4 regions of the Rhodococcus sp. OS5 genome follow, and region 1 is predicted to be linked to each of the others. Evidence: riboswitches for the same ligand, from Rfam matches in the RefSeq annotation. Region 1 holds a riboswitch; each other region holds the start of a gene.
What was found. Region 1 has a riboswitch for cobalamin ahead of ACVZUB_RS03555 (CbtB domain-containing protein). Riboswitches for the same ligand answer to the same signal wherever they lie in the genome.
Positions count from the first base shown of each region.

Region 2: linked by a shared signal. The riboswitch ahead of ACVZUB_RS05290 (FecCD family ABC transporter permease) and the one ahead of ACVZUB_RS03555 (CbtB domain-containing protein) in region 1 are both predicted to bind cobalamin.
Region 3: linked by a shared signal. The riboswitch ahead of metE (5-methyltetrahydropteroyltriglutamate--homocysteine S-methyltransferase) and the one ahead of ACVZUB_RS03555 (CbtB domain-containing protein) in region 1 are both predicted to bind cobalamin.
Region 4: linked by a shared signal. The riboswitch ahead of ACVZUB_RS05815 (ABC transporter substrate-binding protein) and the one ahead of ACVZUB_RS03555 (CbtB domain-containing protein) in region 1 are both predicted to bind cobalamin.

Region 1 is NZ_CM166368.1:762,038-764,220, reverse strand. Features, by position in the region: gene ACVZUB_RS03565 (alpha/beta fold hydrolase) at 1-532, opposite strand, end outside; gene mhuD (mycobilin-forming heme oxygenase MhuD) at 578-886, shown strand; cobalamin riboswitch at 975-1,113, shown strand; gene ACVZUB_RS03555 (CbtB domain-containing protein) at 1,139-1,333, shown strand; gene ACVZUB_RS03550 (CbtA family protein) at 1,324-2,100, shown strand; gene ACVZUB_RS03545 (flavin-containing monooxygenase) at 2,160-2,183, opposite strand, start outside.
Region 2 is NZ_CM166368.1:1,147,510-1,149,692, reverse strand. Features, by position in the region: gene ACVZUB_RS05290 (FecCD family ABC transporter permease) at 1-854, opposite strand, end outside; cobalamin riboswitch at 972-1,107, opposite strand; gene ACVZUB_RS05285 (TetR/AcrR family transcriptional regulator) at 1,124-1,732, opposite strand; gene ACVZUB_RS05280 (alpha/beta hydrolase) at 1,785-2,183, shown strand, end outside.
Region 3 is NZ_CM166368.1:5,036,037-5,038,219, forward strand. Features, by position in the region: gene ACVZUB_RS23415 (helix-turn-helix domain-containing protein) at 17-454, shown strand; cobalamin riboswitch at 536-760, shown strand; gene metE (5-methyltetrahydropteroyltriglutamate--homocysteine S-methyltransferase) at 920-2,183, shown strand, end outside.
Region 4 is NZ_CM166368.1:1,261,595-1,263,777, forward strand. Features, by position in the region: gene ACVZUB_RS05815 (ABC transporter substrate-binding protein) at 1-838, opposite strand, end outside; cobalamin riboswitch at 897-1,077, opposite strand; gene ACVZUB_RS05820 (siderophore-interacting protein) at 1,119-1,976, opposite strand; gene ACVZUB_RS05825 (hypothetical protein) at 2,133-2,183, shown strand, end outside.

The DNA.
Region 1 (2,183 bases):
AATGCCTCGTGCCCCACTCCTCCGAGATGTCGCGGAAGGTCGACACGTCGCCGTGCAGGTACCACCCGTCGTCGCGGCGGTCGAAAGAATCGAGAAAGTACTGGCCGGCGACGGGGCCGAAGAATTCCTTCATCGCCTCCTCGGAAGCAAACGGCTGCGGCCACGCCGAGATCATCTGCGCCCAGTCCGCAGCGGTGCGTCCACGAAAGTCCGGGGCCATGTCTTCGAGGACCAGCGCACAAACCTTTTCGGGATGCGCGGCGGCGAAGCACCACGCATGCAGAGCCCCCATCGAATGACCGATCACGATCATCGGCTCCTCGATGGACGCAACCGCCGATGTCAGGTCCTCGACGAATGCCTCGGTAGTCAGTGCCGCTGGCGCCGGCCTGCCGTGACCGGCAGCGTCGAAGGTGTAGACGTGGCCGAACTCGCGGATCCACGGCACCTGGCGTCGCCACGTTCGGGAGCTGCCCATGAGGCCGTGCAACAACAGAATCGGTTGTCCCGTTCCACCTTCGTCATGCAACACGAGTGTCACGGTACGCGGTGAAGGTGCGCGGGTAATGTCGCTTGCATGGCAGTCGTGAAGATCAATGCAATCGAGGTCCCCGAGGGCGCCGGCCCCGAACTGGAGAAGCGCTTCGCAGCACGCGCTCACGCAGTCGAGAACTCCCCGGGCTTTCTCGGATTCCAACTCCTCCGCCCCACCGCCGGTGAGAGCCGCTACTTCGTGGTGACCCAATGGGAGTCCGAGCAGGCGTTCGCCGATTGGCGTGACGGCCCCGCCCGTGAAGCCCATTCCGGCGAGCGCGCGAAGCCCGTCGCTTCGGGTGCGTCGTTGCTCGAATTCGAAGTTGTCCTGGACGTCGCCGCAAAGAGCTGATCTCGAGCGATTGTGCCTGCCTTGGCGGGCACAATCGACGGTCATCTCGGCTTCACGCGTTGACACGGTGCGGGCTGTAGTGCAAAAGTTCGCATGTAAACGCGATGGTCCGACAGGAATCCGGTGAAAGCCCGGAGCGGTCGCGCCACTGTAATTCGAGGTGAAGTGCCTTTTTCGGCACGACAATTTCGACAGCCAGACACTTCGGCCATCGCATGGACCTAGGGGACGCGAAAATCCCAGGAGGCTTCGATGGCTCTCGCCTATTCTCCCGATACGTCGATCGATTCGACTCGTCTTGCTTTCCTCGCCGCTGCAGTAGTTCTGTTCGCGATGCTGGCTCTCTACCTGGTCGGATTCGACCAGGGCGCTATCTCTCGCACCGGCATGTACATGCATGAATTGATGCACGACGGTCGACACTTGATGGGCCTGCCGTGCCACTAGCCGACAATTTCACGAAGCTTCTCATTCGTGGTTTGTTGGCTGGTCTGATCGCAGGCATCCTTGCCGGCGGAGTTGCATTCGTGCTGGGTGAACCGCACGTCAACGCTGCCATTGCGATCGAAGAAGCCAACAGCGCCACCGGTGAGGTTTCCGGCGAAGCCGCTGGGCATTCGCACGGTGACGAAGAAGAACCACTGGTGAGCCGCGACGGGCAGCGCGCCGGGCTGTTCCTGGCCACAGCGCTTGCCGGACTGGCACTCGGGGCGATCTTCTCGGTCGTTGCCAATTACGCTCGACGACTCACCGGAATGTCCGGGCCGTTGTTGGCGATCGCCATCGCCGTCGGTGGTTGGCTGGCTATCGAGGCCGTCCCCTTTTTCAAGTACCCGGCCAATCCGCCGGCCGTCGGAGATCCCGACACCATCAACCAGCGCACACTGCTGTGGCTGGCCGCCGTGATTCTCGGGCTGCTGTCCGTCACCGCGGCAGCAGCGGCGGCAAAGGCAGTTTCCGGGCACGAGTTCCTCAGCGTGCGCATCGCTGCTCCGGTGGCTGCGTTCCTGGTGATCGTCGCGATCGGTTACGTCTCGCTTCCCGGCATCAACGAGGTGGGCGAGGACTTCCCGGCAACTCTGCTGTGGGAGTTCCGACTTTCCTCGCTCGCTACGCAGGCGACGCTCTGGCTCGTGCTCGGGTTGGCATTCGCCTTCCTCACCGAGCGCGCGACCAAGGACACCGAAGTAGCAAAGAAGTACGCCCTTCGCTGAACCTGCTGTGCGCCTTTATTAACCTCCCGCGGTTAATAAAGGCGCACAGCAGTTCTGTTTCAGCTCAGATGATGCACTTCCTG
Region 2 (2,183 bases), 390 kb from region 1:
ATCAGTGCTGCCGCCGGTAACACCACTCGATGTCTGGCTCCGACGAGCATGCGTGTGACGTGCGGTATGACCAAGCCTACGAAGGCAATCGCGCCGGACACTGCAACCATCGTGCCGACCAACGCTGCCAGCACGCCGAACAGCACGTTTCGCAGGGTTCGGACGGGAATACCGAGCGAAGCCGCGACGTCCGGTCCGGCCGCCAGCGCATCCAGCCAACCGTGCAGGGCGAACACCGCTGCCGTCAGCAGGAACACAACGATGACCGGCGCCCACAACTTGTCCCAGGATGCCCCGGCCAAACTTCCCAGGAGCCAGAACAATACGGACTGCGCGGCCTGGGAATCATTGGTACGCAGCACCAGAAAACTCGCGATCGCCGACAGGGCGGATGCGGTAACGGTGCCGGTCAGAACCAATCGCAGTGGAGTGATACCGCCTTGCAGCGTCGCGATGGTGAAGACGAGAATCGCAGCTCCCAACGCCCCGATCATCGCGCCGAAACTGAGCGCCCACACTCCCGCGCCGGCGAACAGTCCGGTGGTGATGACGGCGGTGGCACCGACACTCGCGCCGGACGACACTCCCAGCAGGTGGGGATCGGCAAGAGCGTTACGGACGAGGGTTTGCACCACCGCGCCGGCGACGGCAAGACCAGCGCCGACGGCCAGACCGAGCAGTACCCGAGGTGCTCTGATCCCCCACACGATCGCAAGTTCGGAACGCGTGACGGGTGGGCCTCCGAAGCGCGAGTGCACCACGTCCACCACAGTGGACACGGGGAGCATCTCGGATCCGAATGCCAACGCGCACACAGCAGAGAGCACGGTGACGACCAGCAGAGCGGGCAGCACGATACCCGGACTGAGCCGTCCTCGCGGCGCACCCGCCTTCGGCGGAGGCAGGTGGGTAGGTGGAGACAGAGCTCCGCCAACAGCATTCATGGTGTGACCGATCCATCCTCGTGGCATGACACAACGTCAACGAGGGTGGTATCTGGCTACGGTCGACGCAGGGACGACCTCACAGTGGCGGGACCGCGCCGGAATTGCACCGACTTCCCATTACCTCGATGATGACGTCAGAACCATAACGGACTGTGGTCACCATTCCGCACACCGGATCAGGATTCCGACGCGATCATCGATCTCGTCTGCCGCACGACGGCTTCCGTTCGCACTCGAAGTTCTTCGGGTGAATCCGATTCCAGCACAACCCGATGCACCTGGCTGTCCACGGCAGTCACAGTCAGCCGCGATGTCAGCAACGCATCCTCCGCACTGAAACCGCGGCTCTGCAAGTAATCCGAAAAACCCAGTACCAGTTGCCGATTCATTCCTTCGACCTGCTCGATGAGCTCACGCGTACGCGGAACCTGATCGTAGAGCAGGTGAAAGAACTCTCGCGGCTTACTGTTCACTTCGACCGCGCACTCCACCAACATCCTCACGGCCTCGTCCGGGGTGAGCTCACGCTCGACGATGTCGGCAAGGCAGAGCGCAAAACTCTCCCGCGCAGCACTCACGTGACGGTTCGCCAACTCCGAGAGGATCTCGTACTTGTCGCCGAAATACTGGTAGAGCGAGCCCACCGACACCCCTGCTTCGTCAGCGATCCGGTTGGTGGTCGCTGCCATGGCTTCCGAAGCGAAAACGCGAGTAGCTGCCTCCAGGATCGCGTCGTAGGTAGCCCTCGAGCGCTGCTGGGAGGGCCTTTTCCGCCGAGTCGACACGGTCCTCCGATGCGAGTTGTCAGCCGCGACGCCGATACCGAGAATTGTGTAGGTGACCAGCGCCGATTACTCGAAGTTTATGCCCGACCGGTACACCGACCACATGCCGGCGCCGACCCCGACGTGGTGGGAGTGGAACGGCAACACCGTCCACGTCGCACGGGCCGTGGTTCCAGACGCGCCGGTTCGTGTTCTCGGCATCCACGGCGCCGGCGGCTACTCGGGCGCGTTGTGGCCGTTCGCCGGGATCGGCGTGAAACTCGGAGCCGAAGTCCTCTTCCCTGACCTTCCGCTGTACGGCGACACCGTCGTAGCCGATCCCGCCGGCGTCCGGTACGAGCAGTGGGTCGATCTCCTCTGCGATCTCGTCCGGGCCGAGAAGGCAGCCGACGATCGGCCGCTGGTGTTGTTGGGAGCCAGCATCGGCGGTCTGCTGGCCTACGAGGTAGCC
Region 3 (2,183 bases), 2.1 Mb from region 1:
GGGGAAGGGACGTCTCATGTCGAACCAGTTCAACGATCGCTTGAACTCGCTGTTCGAGACTGCCGACTTTCACGTCACCAACGCGATGGTCGTTCGCGGCATGACCGAGTTCGGCTGCCGTATCTCGACGCCGTACCTGTCGCAACTGCGCACCGGCGTCCGAACCAATCCGTCACCCGAAGTGGTTGCCGCCCTCGCCCACTTCTTCAAGGTCAATCCGGACTACTTCTACGCCCCGTCCGATCACACTCCGCCCGCGATCTCAGGTGGCGAGGCAGACCTCTCCCTCCTCGAACAGCTGCACAACGTGCGCCTGCGGAACCTCACCTCCCGTGTCGTCGACCTCTCACCGTCTTCACAGGATCTGCTTGTCGAAATGGCGGAGAATCTACGGTCCTCCGAAAATCTTCCGCGCGTACCACCGGACTCGAATTCCTACATGTCACGCGCATAGCGCCCTTCGCCGACTCTCCTTGACTGCTCAGGGAGGGTTGGCCTTATGCTGGTCGATGCAGCTGGTTCGCCCGGCACGGTCATGAGGAGCCCCGAAGACCGGTCCCGGCGTCGAAGCTCCGTCAGCGCAAGCTGTCGGGGTGAGAGGGAACCCGGTGAAAATCCGGGACTGTCCCGCAGCGGTAAGCAGGAACGACCGCCGTTCATGTGCACTGGGCATCCGCCTGGGAAGCGACGGCCAGTAGGTTCGATCCAACTCGATCGAGTGCCCGCGAGTCCGAAGACCTGCCGACTGTGTCGGGCACGCCGTGCCCGACGGTCCACCGCCTCGTGGAATGGGCGTGTAGATCTCCATCGGACCTCGTGTGCGGTGCGGGCAGTGCTGCCCGCTGAAACTCGGGGTCTCGTGAGGTGTACCCGTCTGCCGGCAGTGGCCATCAATGCATTGGCAATCTGGAGAAACTCCGTGACAACAACATTCACTTCGACCGTGCTGGGCTCACCGCGCATCGGTCCTCATCGAGAACTCAAGCGGGCAACCGAAAGCTACTGGGCAGGGCGCATCGACGCCGACGCCCTGCAGGCTGTCGCCCGTGACCTCCGTCGGCAGGGCTTGGCCGACCTCCGTGACCTGGGCATCGACTCCGTCCCGGTCAATACCTTCTCCTTCTACGACCAGATGCTCGACACCGCAGTTCTTCTCGGCGCGCTGCCCGACCGCGTCGCGTCGGTCGCCGATCCGTTGGACCGCTACTTTGCCGCTGCCCGTGGGACGGACACCATCGCGCCGCTCGAAATGACGAAGTGGTTCGACACCAACTACCACTACCTGGTGCCGGAGATCTCGCCGTCCACCACGTTCGCACTCGACCCGTCCAAGGTCTTGTCCGAACTGGCAGAAGCACTTTCCGACGGTATTGCAGCCCGCCCGGTCGTCATCGGACCGGTCACCTTCCTGCTGCTCTCGAAGGCTGTCGGCACCGACGAGCCGCTGCTCTCGCGACTCGACGAACTACTCCCCCTCTACGCGGATCTACTCGGTCGGCTCGCGAAGGCCGGTGCGAGCTGGGTTCAGCTCGACGAACCGGCCCTCGTAGGCGATCGCACCGACGAGGAAATCGAAGCGGCACGCGCTGCGTACGAACAGCTTTCAGCGCTGTCCGAGCGGCCGTCGATCCTGTTGGCGTCGTACTTCGGTTCGCTGCGTGAGGCGCTGCCCGCGCTTGCGTCCACCGGCGTCGAAGGATTTGCCGTCGACCTGGTGGCCGGTCAGGATTCGATCGGCTCCGTCCCCGAACTCGCCCGCAAACTGGTCGTCGCCGGCGTGGTCGACGGACGAAACATCTGGCGGTCGGATCTGGATTCGGCACTGAGCACGTTGGGTGCTCTGTTGGGCAGCGTGGATAATCTTGCCGTCTCCACATCGTGCTCCCTGCTGCACGTTCCGTACACTCTCGACGCAGAAGCCGATGTCGACAAGGCCCTGCGCTCGTGGCTCGCGTTCGGCACCGAGAAGGTCAAGGAAGTAGTAACTCTCGCAACCGCTCTCACACAGGGCCGGGAGTCGGTGGAAGACGAGTTCGCTCTGGCACGAGCGGCCGCGTCGACCCGCAAGGACGATCGCAGACTCAATGATGCGAGTGTTCGAGGCCGTCTGGACGCGGTGCTGAACTCGGCGACCGGTCGCGCGCCCGCCGCCGAACGTCGCGCTGCCCAGGACGAACTGCTTT
Region 4 (2,183 bases), 500 kb from region 1:
CGCCGTCTCCACCGCGGTCGAGATCTGCGAGCACCAGCACGGTCGGGTCTCGATCGAGCACACTCTCCCAACCGATTTCGGGCCAATACTGCTTGTTGTCGTCGAAGGCGTTCTTCGCACCCACCGCGTCGGTCATGATTCCCGGTGCACCGCAGCACCCGGCGAAGTACGGAGTCTTCGTGGCTGCGTACCACCACGCCAGCGTCACGTCCTCAGCTCCCAGTGCCGCCGTGGCGGTGGCCGCGCGATCCTTCAAACTCTCGGTGAGCTCGACACCTTTGTCCTTGGCATCGAACAGTGTTGCCACGTCGTCGATTTCGTCGTACAAGTCGTCGAGCGTGAGGGCCTTGCTCTGCTCGGCATCCTGACCGGTGCACTCGCTGGGTGACTGATATGTCGCGACACCGAGGTCGGTGAACTTGATCCGGTCGGCGATGCCCTCCGAGGTGAACGTGTAGTTGAACGTCGTGTAGACCATGTCCGGTTCGCGTTCGAGGACACTTTCGAATGACGGGAACTCGGTGTCGAACGCCTGGACCTGACCACGCGCCTCGCGCAGTTCTGGGAGGACATCGTCATCGCTCATGGCGTACCCGGCCATCCGGTCCTGCACTCCCAGCGCGAACAGCATCTCTGCTGCAGGTTGATTTACCGCGATTGCCCGTTCGATCGGTCGCTCCACCGTGACGTCTCGGCCACAGTTCTGGACTGTCACGCGCGATTGTTCGGAAGAGTTGGATTGTCGGGCAGCACTGTCGTCGGAGGAGCAGGCAACCAACGACGCGCTCAACAGGGCAGCGACGGCGGCGGCGGGTAGGCGAAGTCTGGACAGACGCATGGAATCTCGTTCTCGCAGGGGCTCGTTCGCGGAGCCCGTTACCGTGTGAACAGGCGCCTGTTGACCCCTGCTGCCAGCCGGTATTCGGACTCGAGATCGCCCCACCCGAGCGCCTTCCCAGATTCTCATCCAGTGGCGTAAGCCCGGGCGGTCACCCTCACCGCTGCGCGTCAGTTCCGGATTCACACCGGATTCCCTGACCCCCTGTGTGGAGGTCCGCTGGCACAGAGGAACTTATCACCGCAGTGCACCGCCGGTCAGGTCGGCTGGTGTGAGGCAATCAGATCTCGATGGCCAGGTCGTCGATGTCGGTGAGGGTTCCGCCGTCGGCGAGGATGCGCTCGTAGTTCTCGCGTCGACGGAGGTCGATTTCGGTGTTGCTGACGCCCTCCTTCCAATATCCGAATATCGCGACGTCGTTTTTGTCGAGTCCGACGGTCGATCGAAAGTGCTTCCGGATTGCGCGCATCTCGTTGCGTTCACCGGCGCCCCACACGACGTAGCTCGCGGGATTGGCGAGCTCGCGTGCTCGTACCGCCAGTGGGCCGTCGGGCTCGGCCGGATCTGCGCTCACGCGGTGAAGCTCCAGGCCGGGGAGGGCGGGCAGTTCGGCGAAGGCGACCTCGTCATCTGTTGTGACCCAGCCGATTCCGACGACGTCGGTAGGCAACTGCTCGATGATCGAGTGCAATGCGGGTATTGCGGTGCCGTCCAGAAAAAGTGCGATACGTCGACCAGGAACATCAGGGATCAAGAAGTGTGGCCGCGGACCGGTGAGGCCGAAGGTGTCACCGACGGCCAACGCTGCTGCCCACCTCATCATCGGACTGGTCTGTCCGTGCAGGACCACATCGACGACGATCGATCCGCTCGCTGAATCGTAGGAACGCACCGTGTACACGCGCGAAGCGTCGTCGAAGGCCGGCCCGAGATTCATGCGTACGGTCACATTCGGGCGTGACCAGGTCGGATCGTCGGTCGACTCCGTCAAACGAGCCGTGATCCGCAGCAGGTGATCGCTCGGTCGCTCCAGTGCTTCGACGATCGCGAGAACGTCGTTGAGTCCGCGATTGTGGTCAGCGGTCCGTAGGACGGTCGTCGGGGGAGTTGTTGTGCGCGAGGCGTCTGCATGTGTCATCGACTGTGCTCCTGGATCGGGTTTTCGGGATGCCGCCAGGTTAGTGCTACCTAAGTCGAGCGAGTTGTCCAGAAGTGACATCTGATTACCTGAATGATTCGGGTCTCGAAACGACGCGGTTGAGCGAGTGGTGCCGGCGCTGCTACCGTGCCTGTGATGTCCATACGCCGCTGTTCTCTCGCTTCCGGCCGTGCACTGCGCACGGCC